One region of the Mesorhizobium sp. M7A.F.Ca.US.005.03.1.1 genome, then DNA from elsewhere that is predicted to be linked to it. Evidence: riboswitches for the same ligand, from Rfam matches in the RefSeq annotation. Region 1 holds a riboswitch; the other holds the start of a gene.

Evidence for each region. Region 1 has a riboswitch for cobalamin ahead of EN990_RS29595 (DUF1636 family protein). Riboswitches for the same ligand answer to the same signal wherever they lie in the genome.
Region 2: it holds a riboswitch for cobalamin, as region 1 does, so the genes downstream of both, EN990_RS17180 (ABC transporter ATP-binding protein) here and EN990_RS29595 (DUF1636 family protein) in region 1, are expected to answer to the same signal.

What each region holds. Positions count from the first base shown of each region.
Region 1 covers NZ_RZRO01000106.1:413-7,911, forward strand. The annotation lists partial or broken gene EN990_RS29585 (cobaltochelatase subunit CobN) at 1-926, opposite strand, end outside; gene cobW (cobalamin biosynthesis protein CobW) at 945-1,982, opposite strand; gene EN990_RS29595 (DUF1636 family protein) at 1,985-2,413, opposite strand; cobalamin riboswitch at 2,452-2,656, opposite strand; gene EN990_RS29600 (winged helix-turn-helix domain-containing protein) at 2,687-3,886, opposite strand; gene EN990_RS29605 (NADH-quinone oxidoreductase subunit A) at 4,218-4,583, shown strand; gene EN990_RS29610 (NADH-quinone oxidoreductase subunit B) at 4,574-5,155, shown strand; gene EN990_RS29615 (NADH-quinone oxidoreductase subunit C) at 5,160-5,762, shown strand; gene EN990_RS29620 (NADH-quinone oxidoreductase subunit D) at 5,763-6,953, shown strand; gene EN990_RS29625 (NADH-quinone oxidoreductase subunit E) at 6,954-7,499, shown strand, end outside.
Region 2 covers NZ_RZRO01000038.1:3,865-11,363, forward strand. The annotation lists gene EN990_RS17160 (MFS transporter) at 1-449, shown strand, start outside; gene EN990_RS17165 (D-arabinono-1,4-lactone oxidase) at 462-1,739, shown strand; gene EN990_RS17170 (alanine racemase) at 1,739-2,878, shown strand; gene EN990_RS17175 (AraC family transcriptional regulator) at 2,884-3,717, opposite strand; cobalamin riboswitch at 3,973-4,180, shown strand; gene EN990_RS17180 (ABC transporter ATP-binding protein) at 4,345-5,133, shown strand; gene EN990_RS17185 (ABC transporter substrate-binding protein) at 5,183-6,130, shown strand; gene EN990_RS17190 (iron ABC transporter permease) at 6,160-7,146, shown strand; gene EN990_RS17195 (phosphatidate cytidylyltransferase) at 7,172-7,499, opposite strand, start outside.

The DNA of each region.
Region 1 (7,499 bases):
CCACGCTGGTTGTTTTGCCAGATGTCGCGGCGGGTGGTGGCGACGATGACCTGGAAGACAGGCACGCCGGCGCGGTCGAACAGCGTTTCGATGCCGGGTTCGGCGCCTGAGGCGAAAGCGGTCGCGGTGATGATGGCGGCGGGCTTCAGCGCCGTCAGTGCTGTTTGCACGAATGCCAGGGATGCCGGGTCCTTGAGGCTGGAGACGAAGATCGGGACTGGGTCGATGCCGCGCTGCCGCAGCGCTTCAACAAGCGCATCGATGGGCGCGACATCGGCGGCCAGCAGCATCGAGCGATAGAACAGGATGGGGATGATAGGAGCGTTGACGTTGTAAGCGCCAGCATTCGATAAGTCCGGCTTCTCCACAACTCCACATCCAGGCACGTAAAAACCAGCTTTCGGCACCACCACCGGGCCGATAACTTCCGCATCCGACCCCGCCAGCCGCGCCAATTTCCGCACCAGTGCGCTCATATTCGCCGGGCCGCCCTCGCGGAAATAGTCGAGCAGGCCGTCCAACTCCTCGCGCGGCAGCGTCGAGGCTTCGATCAGGCGCAGATCCTCGTCGCGGCATTCGCCGGGCAGCAGCGCCAGTTTTATGCCGCGTTCGCGGGCGGTCGAGGCAAGCTGGTCGCAGCCGTAGCGCCACCAGTCGTAGCCGCCGAGGATGCGCACGAGGATGATCTTGGCATGGCGGGCGACGCTGTCGACCCAGAGGTCGACGGACATGGGATGGCGCAGGTCGCGCAGTGCGGCCAGCCGCATCGAGGGCAGGCGGTCGGCATCGGTCCTCCACGCCGCCGCCAGTCCGGCGAGGTCGCTGTCGGTGAAGGACAGCGCCACGATATCCGCCGGCGTCTGCCGCAGATCGACCGGCTCGGCGAGGTCGTCGAGCGAGGCGGATGTCGTGGTTAGGATGTGCATCGCAATCCGTGTCCGAAATCAGCCGGCGAGTATACGCTCGATCGCCGGGCGGTTCAGCCCTTTCAGGCCGATGACGACGAGGCGCGAGCGGCGGTCGTCCTGCGCGGTCCAGGCGCGGTCATAGTAATGATTGACGCGCGGCCCGACGGCCTGCAGCAACAGCCGCATCGGCTTGCCGCCGACCTCGACGAAGCCTTTTACACGCAGCACGTTCTCTTCTTCTGCGACCGTGGCGACGCGTTTTGCCAGTTCATCGGGATTGGCGACCGAGGCTATGTCGACAATGAAGGTGTCGAAGTCGTCATGCTCGTGGTCGAAGGCGCCGTCATGATGGGATTTGCGGTTCTCGATGTCGTCCTCGACGGCGAGACCGAGCCCGAGCAGCACGGAGGGATCGACCTTGCCATGCGAGGTCGGCACGATCTTCACTGCGCGGGCGGAGTGTTCGCCAATGATGGCATTGGCGCGGGCGGTGCCGGCGGCGTCCATCAGGTCGCTCTTCGACAGGATGATCAGGTCGGCGCAGGCGATCTGGTCCTCGAACAGTTCTTCCACCGGATCGTCGTGGTCGAGCGTCTCGTCCCCGGCGCGCTGCGCCTGGAGGGCCTCCATGTCGTTGGCGACGCGGCCTTCGGCCAATGCCGGTCCGTCGACCACGGCGATGACGCCATCGACGGTCACCCGGCTTTTCACGCTCGGCCACTGAAAGGCCTGGACCAGCGGCTTGGGCAGTGCCAGGCCCGAGGTTTCGATCAGGATATGGTCGACCTTCGGCGTCAGCGACAGGATTTGGTCGAGCGCCGGGACGAAATCATCGGCGACAGTGCAGCAGATACAGCCATTGGCCAGTTCTACGATGTTTTCCTCGGGGCAGGTGTCGATACCGCATCCCTTGAGGATCTCGCCATCGATGCCGATGTCGCCGAATTCGTTGACGATGATGGCGATGCGCTTGCCGCCGGCGTTTTCCAGGAGATGGCGGACCAGCGTCGTCTTGCCGGCGCCGAGGAAGCCGGTGACGACGGTGCAGGGAACGCGGGATACGGAAGTGGTCATGGTCAATCCTTCAGCATGTCGATGGGTGGAATGCGGGCCACGAGGCCGCGCTTGAGGCTATCGGGGCGGCCACGCCACGGGATCAGGCCATCTTTCGAGGTGGCGAAGAGCTTTGCGCCTGTCACGAGGTCGGCGCCGCTGGTCGCGGTCAGGTCGCCGAAGACATAGCTCCAGCAGCCGTCGCGCAGGATCGCGGCGCTGAGGCGCCGCTTGCAATTGCCAAGGCATTCGACGCTGCGGATGCGGATATCGTCGCCAGCGGCGGCGCGGCGCGTGTCGTCCGTCAGCAACTCGCCGGCGCGGGGATGAGCGTCGGAGCCGGTCTCATTGCGGCAGGAGCCGCAGACGATGATGGTGACGCCGGCCAAGGCATCATCATGGCCGGACGAAATATCCGCTGTGCCAGCCGAAAAACTGCTGTCGTGGTCCAAAGATCGGGCTCCTTGCCCGGAAACCCGCCGGGCGATCGGATTCTACAGTCGCAGACGGCAGGTCTCCTGGCTCGCGAGTCATCGCCTTGGGTAGCCGCCTTCCCGGGAATTCCCAGTGGTTTTCGGCCTTGGCTCTTCGCTTACAGTTGCGGGGACAGCCGCGGATTTGGGATTTTGCCCCGCACCGCATTCCCTCTTAGCCCTTGCCGTTGCGGGCAAGGGACCATCTGGAACCGGATTTAGGCTTTTGCGGGCGGCGGTGTCAACGCGAGCTTACGACACCGCTATGTCGGCCAGCGCCGGCCCCAAATCCCCGGCAGGCGTCACTTCGATGCGTTCGAGCCCGAGCCAACCCTGCATCTGCTTCAATTCCTCGAACAGCTCCGCAGCGGTTTCAGGCGGCGCACCGGGCTCCGCATAGGCTGCATGGACGCGCAGTATGCTGGCCGGGCGATCGGCCTTGAGGTCGACGCGTGCCACGATCCTGTCGCCGAGCAGGAACGGCAGGACATAATAGCCGTATTGCCGCTTGTCGGCCGGCGTGTAGATCTCAATGCGGTAGTGGAAGTCGAACAGCCGCTCTGTGCGCGAGCGTTCGAAGACGACAGGATCGAACGGCGCCAGCAGGGCGCGGGCCTCGATCTTGCGCGGCAGACGCGCGTCTTTATGAAGATAGGCGGGCTTGTCCCAGCCTTCGACGCGCACCGGCAGCAACTCGCCCGTTTCAACCAGTTCCTCCAGCCGGCCTTTCATATCGGCCGGCGACAGGCGGAAATAATCGCGCAAATCGCCTGAAGTCGCCACGCCGTGGGCGCGGGCGGAAATGCGCAGCAATTCGCGGTGCGCGTCCTCAGGCGTCGGCACCGGCAGGTCGAGGATCGCCTGCGGCAGCACGCGCTCGGGCAGGTCATAGAAGCGCTCGAAACCGCGGCGGTGCGCCGTGGTGATGCGGCCGGCCCAGAACAGCCATTCGAAGGCGTGTTTGGCATGGCTCCAGCCCCACCAGCCGCCCGAACCTTTCTGGCCCTCCAGCGCGGAAGCGGCGATCGGGCCGCGCTCGGCGACCTCGCGGTAGATCTCTTCGATGTAGGCGGCGTGCTCGCGGCCCCATTTGGCGAGACCCAGATACATTTCCTCGCCCCGCTCGGCGCGCTGCATGCGCCAGCGCATCAGCGGGTATGTCTCGACCGGCAGGAAGGAGGCCTCGTGCGCCCAATATTCGAAAACCATGCGCTTGCGCGTCACGGCCGCGTTGTCGAGCAGCGAGAACGGGTAGGGGCCAAGGCGCGAATAGAGCGGCATATAATGAGCGCGCACCACCGCGCTGACGGAATCGATCTGCAACAGGCCGGTGCGGGAGAGCGTGCGGGCAAAATGCCGTCGGTCGGGCGTGCCGGTCGGGCGAGGATCGAGGAACCCTTGGGCGGCAAGGGCGATGCGCCGGGCCATCGGGAGCGAGATCTTTTCCTTCATGCAGGTATCACTTTGACGTGTTTTGACCGAGGGTCGAATGGCTGATTCCAACCCATGCTAGCAGGGTTTTGGCGGCATCCATGTCAGGAGAGAAAAGTGGAGTAAAAAGCGAAGGAAATCAAACAGGAGCGGATCGGACCAGTTTGCCGCGATATGCCGTCCAGGTCGATGTTTTGAACAAGGTTTGACTTGCTTCGCTGGAAGTGCTGCGCTAACCCTCGCCGCGTTGCAGCATAGGCCCTTAAAACGGTTCAGCGGTTAAACTGTCACGCTTCCGCATTAGGGTCCGGTGCTGTAATCAACGTGGATTGGCGCCAACGGAAAGCCGAGCATGAACGCACTCTTGAGCTCATACCTGCCCATCGTCCTGTTCATAGGCGTGGCGCTGGTTGTCGGCCTGGCGCTGCTGGCCGCGCCCTTCCTGGTGGCCTACCGCAATCCCGATCCCGAAAAGCTTTCCGCCTACGAGTGCGGTTTCAACTCGTTCGACGACGCCCGCATGAAGTTCGACATCCGTTTCTACCTGGTGTCGATCCTGTTCATCATCTTCGACCTGGAAGTAGCCTTCCTGTTTCCGTGGGCGGTGTCGTTTTCGAAGATCGGCATGCTCGGTTTCTGGTCGATGATGGTTTTTTTGGCGGTGCTGACCATCGGCTTTGCCTATGAATGGAAAAAAGGAGCGCTGGAATGGGATTGAACGACAGTTCAGGCACCCTCGTCGCGCCGAAGCCCAAGGGCATCATCGATCCCAACACCGGCAGGCCGGTGGGGGAGGACGATCCCTTCTTCCTCGAGATCAACAACGAGTTGGCCGACAAGGGCTTTCTGGTCACTTCGACCGAGGCGCTCATCACCTGGGCGCGCAGCGGGTCGCTGATGTTCATGACGTTCGGCCTCGCCTGCTGCGCGGTCGAGATGATCCACACCTCGATGCCGCGCTATGATTCGGAGCGGTTCGGCGTCGCGCCGCGTGCGTCTCCGCGCCAGTCCGACATCATGATCGTCGCCGGCACGCTGACCAACAAGATGGCGCCGGCGCTGCGCAAGGTCTACGACCAGATGCCGGAGCCGCGCTACGTCATCTCGATGGGCTCCTGCGCCAATGGCGGCGGCTATTACCACTATTCCTATTCGGTGGTGCGCGGCTGCGACCGCATCGTGCCGGTCGACATCTATGTGCCCGGCTGCCCGCCGAGCGCCGAAGCGCTGCTCTACGGCATTCTTCTCTTGCAGAAGAAGATCCGCCGCACCGGCACGATCGAACGGTAAATCCATGACCGCATCCCTGAGCGAACTGTCGACCTATCTCGGCGAGAAGCTGATCGGCCGCGTGAACGAGGCTGATATCGCCTATGGCGAACTCACCATCCATGTCGAGCCGCGCGATCTGGTCGAGGTGATGACCTTCCTGCGCGACGACGCGCGCTGCCAGTTCATCTCGATCATCGATGTCTGCGGCGCCGACTATCCGTCGCGGGCCAAGCGTTTCGACGTCGTCTATCACCTGTTGTCGCCGAAGCAGAATGTGCGCATCCGCGTCAAGGTGCAGGCCGACGAGGAAACCATGGTGCCGTCGATCACCGGCGTCTATCCCGGCGCCGACTGGTTCGAACGCGAGACCTACGATCTCTACGGCGTTTTGTTCTCCGGCCATCCCGACCTGCGCCGCCTGCTGACCGACTATGGCTTCGAAGGCCATCCCTTGCGCAAGGATTTCCCGCTGACCGGCTTCGTCGAGGTGCGCTACGACGACGAGGCCAAGCGCGTTATCTATGAGCCGGTCGAGCTCAAGCAGGAATTCCGCAATTTCGATTTTCTGTCCCCGTGGGAAGGTACGGATTACGTGCTGCCGGGTGACGAGAAGGCAAAGCAGTAAATGGCTGAAACCTCCGTCCGCAACTTCAACATCAATTTCGGCCCGCAACACCCCGCGGCGCACGGCGTTTTGCGCCTTGTGCTGGAGCTGGACGGCGAAGTCGTCGACCGCGTCGATCCGCATATCGGACTGCTGCATCGCGGTACCGAAAAGCTGATCGAAGCCAAAACCTATCTGCAGGCGGTGCCCTATCTCGACCGGCTCGACTATTGCGCGCCGATGAACCAGGAACATGCCTTTGCGCTGGCCGCCGAGCGTCTGCTCGGCATCGAGGTGCCGAAGCGTGGCCAGGTGATCCGCGTTCTCTACAGCGAGATCGGCCGCATCATGTCGCACATCCTCAATGTGACGACGCAGGCGATGGACGTCGGTGCGCTGACGCCGCCGCTGTGGGGCTTCGTCGAACGCGAAAAGCTGATGGTGTTCTATGAGCGCGCCTCCGGTTCGCGCATGCATGCCGCTTATTTTCGGCCCGGCGGCGTCCATCAGGACCTGCCGCGTCAACTGGTCGAGGACATCGGCAAGTGGATCGACCCGTTCCTGAAGTCGATCGACGACCTCGACCGGCTGCTGACCGGCAACCGCATCTTCAAGCAGCGCAATGTCGATATCGGCATCGTCTCGCTGGCGGATGCCTGGGCCTGGGGTTTTTCGGGCGTGATGGTGCGTGGCTCGGGTGCAGCCTGGGATCTGCGCAAGTCGCAACCCTATGAATGCTATTCGGAGATGGATTTCGATATTCCGATCGGCAAGAACGGCGACTGCTTCGACCGCTACCTCGTGCGCATGGAAGAAATGCGCCAGTCGGCGAAGATTATGCGCCAGTGCGTCGACCTTTTGCTCGGCAAGGAGAGCACCGGCCCGGTGTCGAACCTCGATGGCAAGGTGGTGCCGCCCAAGCGCCAGGCAATGAAGCGCTCGATGGAAGCGCTGATCCATCACTTCAAGCTCTACACCGAGGGTTATCGCGTGCCGGCCGGCGAGGTTTACGCCGCTGTCGAGGCGCCGAAGGGCGAATTCGGCGTCTATCTGGTTTCCGACGGCTCCAACAAGCCCTACCGCTGCAAGCTGCGCGCGCCGGGTTTCGCGCATCTGCAGGCGATGGATTTCCTCTGCCGCGGCCACATGCTGGCCGACGTCACCGCCGTTCTCGGCTCCCTCGACATCGTGTTTGGTGAGGTCGATCGCTAAATGTCAGTCCGCCGTCTCGCAGAAGCCAGCGTCCAGCCAGCATCCTTCGCCTTCAACCGGGCGAATGCCGCGGCTGCGAAGCAATGGATCAAGAAGTACCCGAAGGGCCGTGAACAGTCGGCCATCATCCCGCTTCTGATGATAGCACAGGAGCAGGAAGGTTGGGTGACGAAGGCGGCGATCGAGACGATCTCCGACATGCTCGGCATGCCGCGCATCCGCGGGCTGGAAGTCGCGACCTTCTACACGCAGTACCAGTTGAATCCGGTCGGCACGCGTGCGCACATCCAGGTCTGCGGCACCACGCCCTGCATGCTGCGCGGTTCGGAAGCGCTGATGGATGTCTGCCGCTCCAAAATCCATCACGACCAGTTCCACACCAACGACAAGGGAACCTTGTCCTGGGAAGAGGTGGAATGCCTCGGTGCCTGCGTCAACGCGCCGATGGTGATGATCTTCAAGGACACGTTCGAGGATCTGACGCCGGAACGCCTGGCTGAAATCATCGATCTCTATGACGCCGGCAAGGGTGCTGCGGTGGAACCG
Region 2 (7,499 bases), on a different contig from region 1:
GCCGCACCGTCGGCCTGATCGTCTCGGCCAGCCTCGCGGTGCAGGTCCTGGGGGCGATGACGGCGACCGCGTTCGAGGCGCGCATCGATTATCGCCTTGCCATCGCGGCGATCGGCGTCGTGGCGCTTGTCAGTTCCCTGGTTCTTGCCAGCAGCCCCGGCCTGACGACGTTCTGGGTCGCTGCCCTGGCCATGGGCTTTATCCTGCTGTTCATCGTGCCCTACCAGATCCGTCTGGCGATCACCGCCGACGAGACGCGCACCGCCGTGCTGCTGGTGCCGGCAGCCCAACTGTTCGGCCTGGCGATCGGGCCGATTGCGGCGTCGCTGCTCATCGACGGCAAGGATTTCCGGCCGGTGCCGGAATTCGCCGCCGCCAGCGCGGTGGCAAGCGTGGCGCTGCTCGGTCTCTTCGTTCTTGTGTCACGTCGCCGTCGTGCGGTTGCCTGAGCGGGGAGCGCCATGTCGAACACTTGGAGCAACTGGTCGGGCTTCGTAAGTGCCGAGCCCAAGCTGATCGCCAGCCCCAGCGATGTCGGTGAACTCGGTGATCTCGTCCGGAGCGCGCCTGGCCCGGTGCGCGTCGCCGGCGCCGGTCATTCCTTCACACCGCTGGTGAAATCGCAGGGCACGATCCTGTCCCTGGAGAGACTGGAAGGGCTGGTCTCGCACGACGCGCAAAAACATCAGGCGCGGGTGCGGGCAGGGACCCGGCTCGGCCCGCTCATGCACATCCTGCAAGGCATTGGCCAGGGCCTGCCCAACATGGGCGACATCGACCGCCAGGCGATCGGCGGCGCGCTGGGCACAGCCACGCACGGCTCTGGGCCGACGCTCGGCGCCTATCACACGCAGCTGGAGACGGTGCAGATCGTCGACGGGCTTGGCAAGGTCCGCGACTTCAAGCGGGCAGGGGATCGGGACATGATCCACGCCATCGGTGTCGCGCTCGGCGCTTTCGGCGTGCTCACCGAAGTGACGCTGAACAACATCGCGACCTACCGGTTGCGCCGCCGCAAATATGTGCTGCCGATCACCGAGATGCTGCGTGATTTCGAGGCGATGATGGCCGCGCATCGCTCGGCCGAATTCTACTACATTCCGTTTTCCGGCTATGCGCAGTTCATCGCCAGCGATTTCAGCGATGCCGCACCCACCACGCGGCCGCCGGAAGAGGACGAGGCGGGTTTGAGGACACTGCGCAGGCTGCGCACTTCACTTGCCTGGCTGCCATCGCTGCGTGGCCGCCTGATCCGATCGGCGGCCGCCAAATTTCCCGCCGAGGACTACGTGCAGGACTGGCTCAACGTCTATGCCAGCGACCGGCAGACCAAGTTCAACGAGATGGAATATCATTTGCCGTTCGAGGAAGGGCCGAAGGCGCTGGCCGAGATCATCGAGCTGACCGAGAAGCGTTTTCCCGAGGTCTATTTCCCGATGGAGGTGCGCTCGGTCGCGCCGGACCAGTTCTGGCTTTCGCCATTCTACAACAGGCTGACCTGCTCCATCGCCATCCACCATGACGCCGCGAACGATCCTTTGCCGTTCATGCGGGCGGCAGAGCCGATCTTCCGCAGACATGGCGGCCGGCCGCATTGGGGCAAGATGCACAGCCTGAAAGCGGCGGAGCTGAAAAAGCTCTACCCGCGCTGGGACGATGCCATGGCGGTGCGCCGCGACATCGATCCGGAAAACCGCTTCGTGTCGCCCTACATGGCCGGCCTGTTCGGCATCGAATGATGAGCACCTATTTTTCCACCCTCTCGGATGCGCTGAAGACCGCCGGCATCTTCCGACCCTGCCTGCTGCTCGACCGCGATCGGCTGGACGGAAACATTGCCCTGGTAAAAGGGAGGCTGGATCCCGGCCTGGCCGTGCGGCTGGTCGACAAATCGCTCGCCTGCCTGCCGCTGCTTGCGCATATAGGCAAGGCGCTTCGCCATGAGCGCTTCATGACCTTCCACCCGCCGATCAGCGAGGCGGTGCTGAAGGCGTTTCCGGATGCCGATCTGCTCTACGGCAAGCCGATGCCGATCGGTGCGGCAAGGGCTGCGCTGGTGAAGGGTGATGCCGACTGGTCGCGTGTCTGCTGGCTGATCGACAGCGAGGAGAGACTGGCGGAATACGGTGCTCTCGCTGACGAACTCGGCATCGGCCTGCGCATCGCTTTCGAGATCGATGTCGGGCTGCATCGCGGCGGCTTTGCTGATCCCGCGGCCTTGTCGAAGGCGCTGAGCGCGTTGCCGGTCCGGCTGCATTGCGAAGGCGTCATGGCCTACGAGGCGCATGCGCCGCTCATTCCCGGCCTTTTCGGCGGACCGGCAAAGGCATTGGCGGAGGCGTCGGCGCAGGCTGCGGCGTTCGTCGCCTGTCTCGGTGCCGACCAGCGCCGCATCCTCAACATCGGCGGCAGCAAGACCGCGCTGCTTCATCGTGGCGGCGCGGCCAATGAAGTGTCGATGGGCTCGGCCTTCGTGCTGCCCAGCGACTTCGATACGCCAGGCCTCGACGGCTTCCAGCCGGCGGCTTTCATCGCTACGCCGATCCTGAAAGTGGTCGAGCCGATGCTGCCTGGCCCGCCGGCCGTTACCCGCCTGCTGCAGGCGCTCGGCCGGTTTCCGCGCAAGGGCTGCTATCTCTATGGCGGCAAGTGGATGGCCGAGCCGGTCTTCCCCCAAGGCATGAAGACGAACGGCCTGCTCGGCCTGTCCTCCAACCAGCAATTCATGGGCTTGCCCGCCGATGCGACCGCAAGGCCAGGCGACTACGCGTTTCTAAGGCCGACGCAGAGCGAGGCCGTGCTGCAGCAATTCGGGTCGATCGACGTGTTTTCCGGCGGAAAGGTCATCGATCGCTGGCCGGCGCTGCCGATGGCGTGATCGAGCTACGCCTTCACCGGTACCCAGATCTCCAGCCCGCCATTGCCGCTGTGGGCATCGAACTCCGGTCCATAGCGCTCGAATTCCGGTGCATCCGCGATTTCGTGACCGGAGTCGGGCAGCCAACTGTTCCAGATCGTGTTGATCGTCCGGCGGATGGATGAGATGTGCTCGCGGTGCGAGAACACCGCATATTTCTGCGCCGGCACCCGCACCCGATAGAAGTCCTTCGGCAGATCCGCAAAGCCGGACACTTCGACGCCGACGACATAGTCGAAATTGCCCGCGTCGTCGCCGTTAAGGCAGACGCCGTAGAAAACGCCTGAGATCTCGCCTGGGATGTTGCCGATATAGGGTGCAAAACGCTGCCACTGCATCGGAATCCCGGCGCTGGTTTCACAGCTGTAGCGTTCGCCGAGGCCGGCGATCAGGAACGGCCGGCTGGTCTCGAAGCGCGGTGGTTCGAGATTGGTGAGGAAGGACTGGTCCATCAGGATCGGCTCCACGAGGTCGAGGTTGTTGGTCGAGCCTTGCGCGCGTACCAGTTCCGGCGTGGTGCCGAACTGATCGCGGAAGGCACGGGTGAACGCCTCATGCGAGTTGTAGCCGGCGTCGAGCGCGACGGCGAGGATGTCGGGCGCTCCGCCGGCCAGCTTGCGCGCCGCCTCGGTCAGCCGGCGTGAGCGCATGTAACCCATCACCGAGCGGCCGGTTGCGGCGCCGAAGGCGCGCGTCACATGAAAACGCGACACGCCGCTGCTTTGCGCGACATCGTCAAGCGAGATCGCCTCCGGCAGATGGCTCTCGACGAACCACAGCGCTTTCTCGGTCGGGTTCATGGGGCTCCTTTTCGCATTGGCCGGATCATCTTGGCGTTTCCTGGCGCGGCCAGTTTGATCGAAATTGCGCATCCCGTGCAATCTGCGCCGATCCCATGGGCTTTCGCTTGACAGCGGGCCGCGTCATCTCCTAAGAATGTTATGTTATTACATAAAATATTATGTTATTACATAAAGTGAGCGTGCAATGCCTGTTTCCCTTAGCTGGCCCACCACTTCGTCCGAGAAATCCATTGCGAAGCGTTTGGTGGAAATCTACGCTGAAGTGGTGATGGTCCCCGAGCCGAAAGGCGAGGGGTGAAAAGGGAACACGGTGAGGCCTGTTCAGGTCGAGGCCGTGGCTGCCCCCGCAACTGTAAGCGGCGAGCAAAATCCGTGAATGCCACTGGCCGGCAAGGCTGGGAAGGCAGGATGGCGCAACGACCCGCGAGCCAGGAGACCTGCCATCACTGAGTTGACCGGACGGGGTGTGCCGGGAGGAAACGCGAGTCCCGGTCTTGTCGGCCGGTTCGCCAGCTTCCTTCCGTCGCCAGTTTTGGAAAGTGACGGAAAGTTGGACGGCTCCATCGATCATCGCATCACCATGCGCACGCTTTGCCGTCCCCGCAATCCGGCGGGCAGCAGCCGATGAGCGCAGTGCTTCTCGAAGCCCATGACCTCTGTGCCATGGCGAATGGGCGGAATCTGGTCCAGGCGGTCAGCTTCTCGGTGGCCGCTGGCGATCGCCTTGCCATCATCGGTCCCAACGGCGCCGGCAAGACGACGCTGCTGCGCATGCTGTCGGGCATGCTGCGGCCAAGTTCCGGCGAGGTGAAGCTTGGCGGACGCGGGCTGGACAGGATTTCGGCCGCCGAGCGGGCGTTGCATATCGCCGTTGTCGGCCAGACCGACCAGCCCGATCCGCGGCTGGCGGTGATCGATTATGTCGAGCTTGGCCGGGTCCCGCACGCCGGGCTGCGGCGCAGGCGCGAGGAACGCGATATCGCCGTCGAGGCGCTGCGCCGGACCGGCCTGCTGCCGCTGCTTGGCCGCACCGTCGGCTCGCTGTCGGGCGGCGAGCGCCAGCGCGCCCAACTGGCGCGCGCCATCGCCCAGCAGCCCAAAATCCTGTTCCTCGACGAACCGACCAACCATCTGGACCCGCGCGCCCGCGGCGAACTGCTCGACCTCGTGGCAGGCTTCGAGATGACGGTGATCGCGGTGCTGCACGATCTGGCGCTGGTAGCACCCTTCGCCACCAGGGTTGCGGTGATGAATCATGCCCGCCTGCAAGCGCTCGCCGCACCGCGCGAAGCGCTGGCCCAACAGCTGATCCGCGAGATTTTCGGCATCGATGTGCTGCGCCTGCGCCATCCGACCGAGGATCGAGAGTTGACGGTGTTCGAGGTTCCGAACCGTGCCGCGCCGCCGTCGTGATTGAAGCCGTTCCATAGTCGACCCGATCCCACCCACAAGGAGCATACCCGTGAAACGCCTCGCTTTTTCGCTTGCCGTCTCGCTGCTGACCTCGACCGCCTTCGCCTTCCCGGTAACCGTCGACAGCTGCGGCAAGCCGCTGACCTTCGACGCGCCGCCGAAGCGCGCTGTCATCCATGATCTGAACATGGCCGAGATGGCTTTCGCGCTGAAATTGCAGCCGTCAATCGTCGGCCTGACCGGCATCACCGGATGGTACAAGGTCGGTCCCGAATTCAAGGCAGAGCAGGGTTCGATCCCGGAGCTGGCGCCGAAATATCCGACGCTCGAAAACCTCGTGGCCGTGGAGCCGGATTTCTTCTTCGCCGGCTGGTACTACGGCATGAAGCCGGGTGGCGAGGTGACGCCCGACACGCTTGCCCCGCACGGCATCAAGACGCTGGTTCTGGCGGAAAGCTGCGTCCATCTCGACAAGAGGCGCCCCGCCGCCTCGATGGACCTGCTCTACGGCGACGTCGAAAAGCTGGGCAAGATCTTCGGCAAGGAGACAGAGGCGGAAAAGCTTGTCTCTGGCTGGAAGGCGCAGCTCGCCGACATCACCGCCAAGGTCGGCAGCGCCAAGGGCACGCGGGTGTTCCTCTACGATTCCGGCGAGGACAAGCCGTTCACCGCAGGCAAGTTCGCCATCCCCAGCGCCATGATCACTGCCGCCGGCGGCGACAACATCATGGCTGACATGGACACCAGCTGGGGCAACACGGATTGGGAAACGGTGGCGTCGCGCAATCCGCAATTCCTCATCCTGCTCGATTACCAGGACGGTGGCGGCTACAGGAAGCTGCTCGACTTCCTGAAGGCGCATCCGGCCATGAAGGAGACCGACGCGGTCAAGAACGAGCGCTTCGTTGCCCTCCGCTACGCCGAGCTGACGCCTGGACCCGCCAACATCGAAGCGATCGACAAGATCGCCAAGGCCATGCACCCGGAAGCATTTTGAGCTTGCGCCATCCGGCATTTGCGTTGGCCATGCTGGCGGGAGCGGCGGCGATCGCCGCTCTCGCTCTGCTGTCGATCGCCTATGGCTCGACGCTGATCCCGCTGGCCGACGTTGTAGCAGCGCTTGGCCGCGCAATCGGCTTAGGCGGGCACGACGTGTCCGGGCCGGTCGGCAAGATCGTCGTCGATCTGCGGCTGCCGCGCACGATCCTGGCCATCTGCGTCGGCGCGGGCCTCGGCGTCGTCGGCGCGCTGCTGCAGACAGTGACCCGCAACGATCTCGCCGATCCGTTCCTGTTCGGCCTGTCGTCGGGCGCCGCCGCCGGTGCTGTTTCCGTCATCACCGTCTTCGGCGACAGCTTTGGCATCTGGACGTTGCCGGTCGCGGCCTTCACCGGCGGCATATTGGCCGCCGGCGTCGTCCTGCTGCTGGTCGCGCGGGTGAGGGGCCAAGGGCCGGAGCGGCTGATCCTCGCCGGCCTTGCCGTGTCCTTCATGTTCACCGCCTTGACCAACTACCTGGTCTTTGCCGGCGACCAGCGCGCCGCCCACTCCGTGTTGTTCTGGACGATGGGCGGCCTTGGCCTGGCGCGCTGGGACAATATCTGGTTGGGCGCGCTGGGTGCGGGCACCATTCTGGCTTACGCGCTGTGGAACCACCGCCGGCTCGATGCCTTCCTGGCCGGCGAAAACGCCGCCGAAAGCCTTGGCGTGCCAGTGGCGCGCATGCGCCGAATGACGTTTCTCGTCGCCGCCTTCTCGACGGCGATCCTGGTCTCTGTCGCCGGGGTCATCGGCTTCGTCGGGCTGATGATCCCGCATCTGTCGCGGCCGCTGGCAGGCCCCTTGCATCTGCGCCTGGTTGCCAGCTGCGCCGTCTTCGGCGCGGTGCTTTTGCTGGCCAGCGATCTTCTGGCCCGAACGCTGCTGCCGCCGCAGGAACTGCCGATCGGCATCATCACCAGCTCGGTCGGTGCGTTCTTCGTCGTCACCATGCTGATCCGCAACCGGCTTTGAGCGCGTTTGGCAACCGGTCGCCGGATCACACGGTCCAGAAATAGCGCACGATGTGGAAGAACACCGGGGCGGCGAAGACCAGGCTGTCGGTGCGGTCCATCATGCCGCCATGGCCTTCGATGAGATGGCCCCAGTCCTTGACGCCCTGGTCGCGCTTGATGGCCGAGGCGACCAGCCCGCCTAGGAATCCCATCGAGCAGGCGACGAAGGCCACGGCTGCCGCCTGCAGCGGCGAGAAGGGCGTCACGAACGACAACAGCGCGCCGAGCAGGCTCGCCGACACCAATCCGCCGATCAGCCCTTCCCAGGTTTTCGACGGCGAGACGTTCGGCGAAAACCGGTGTTTACCAAAC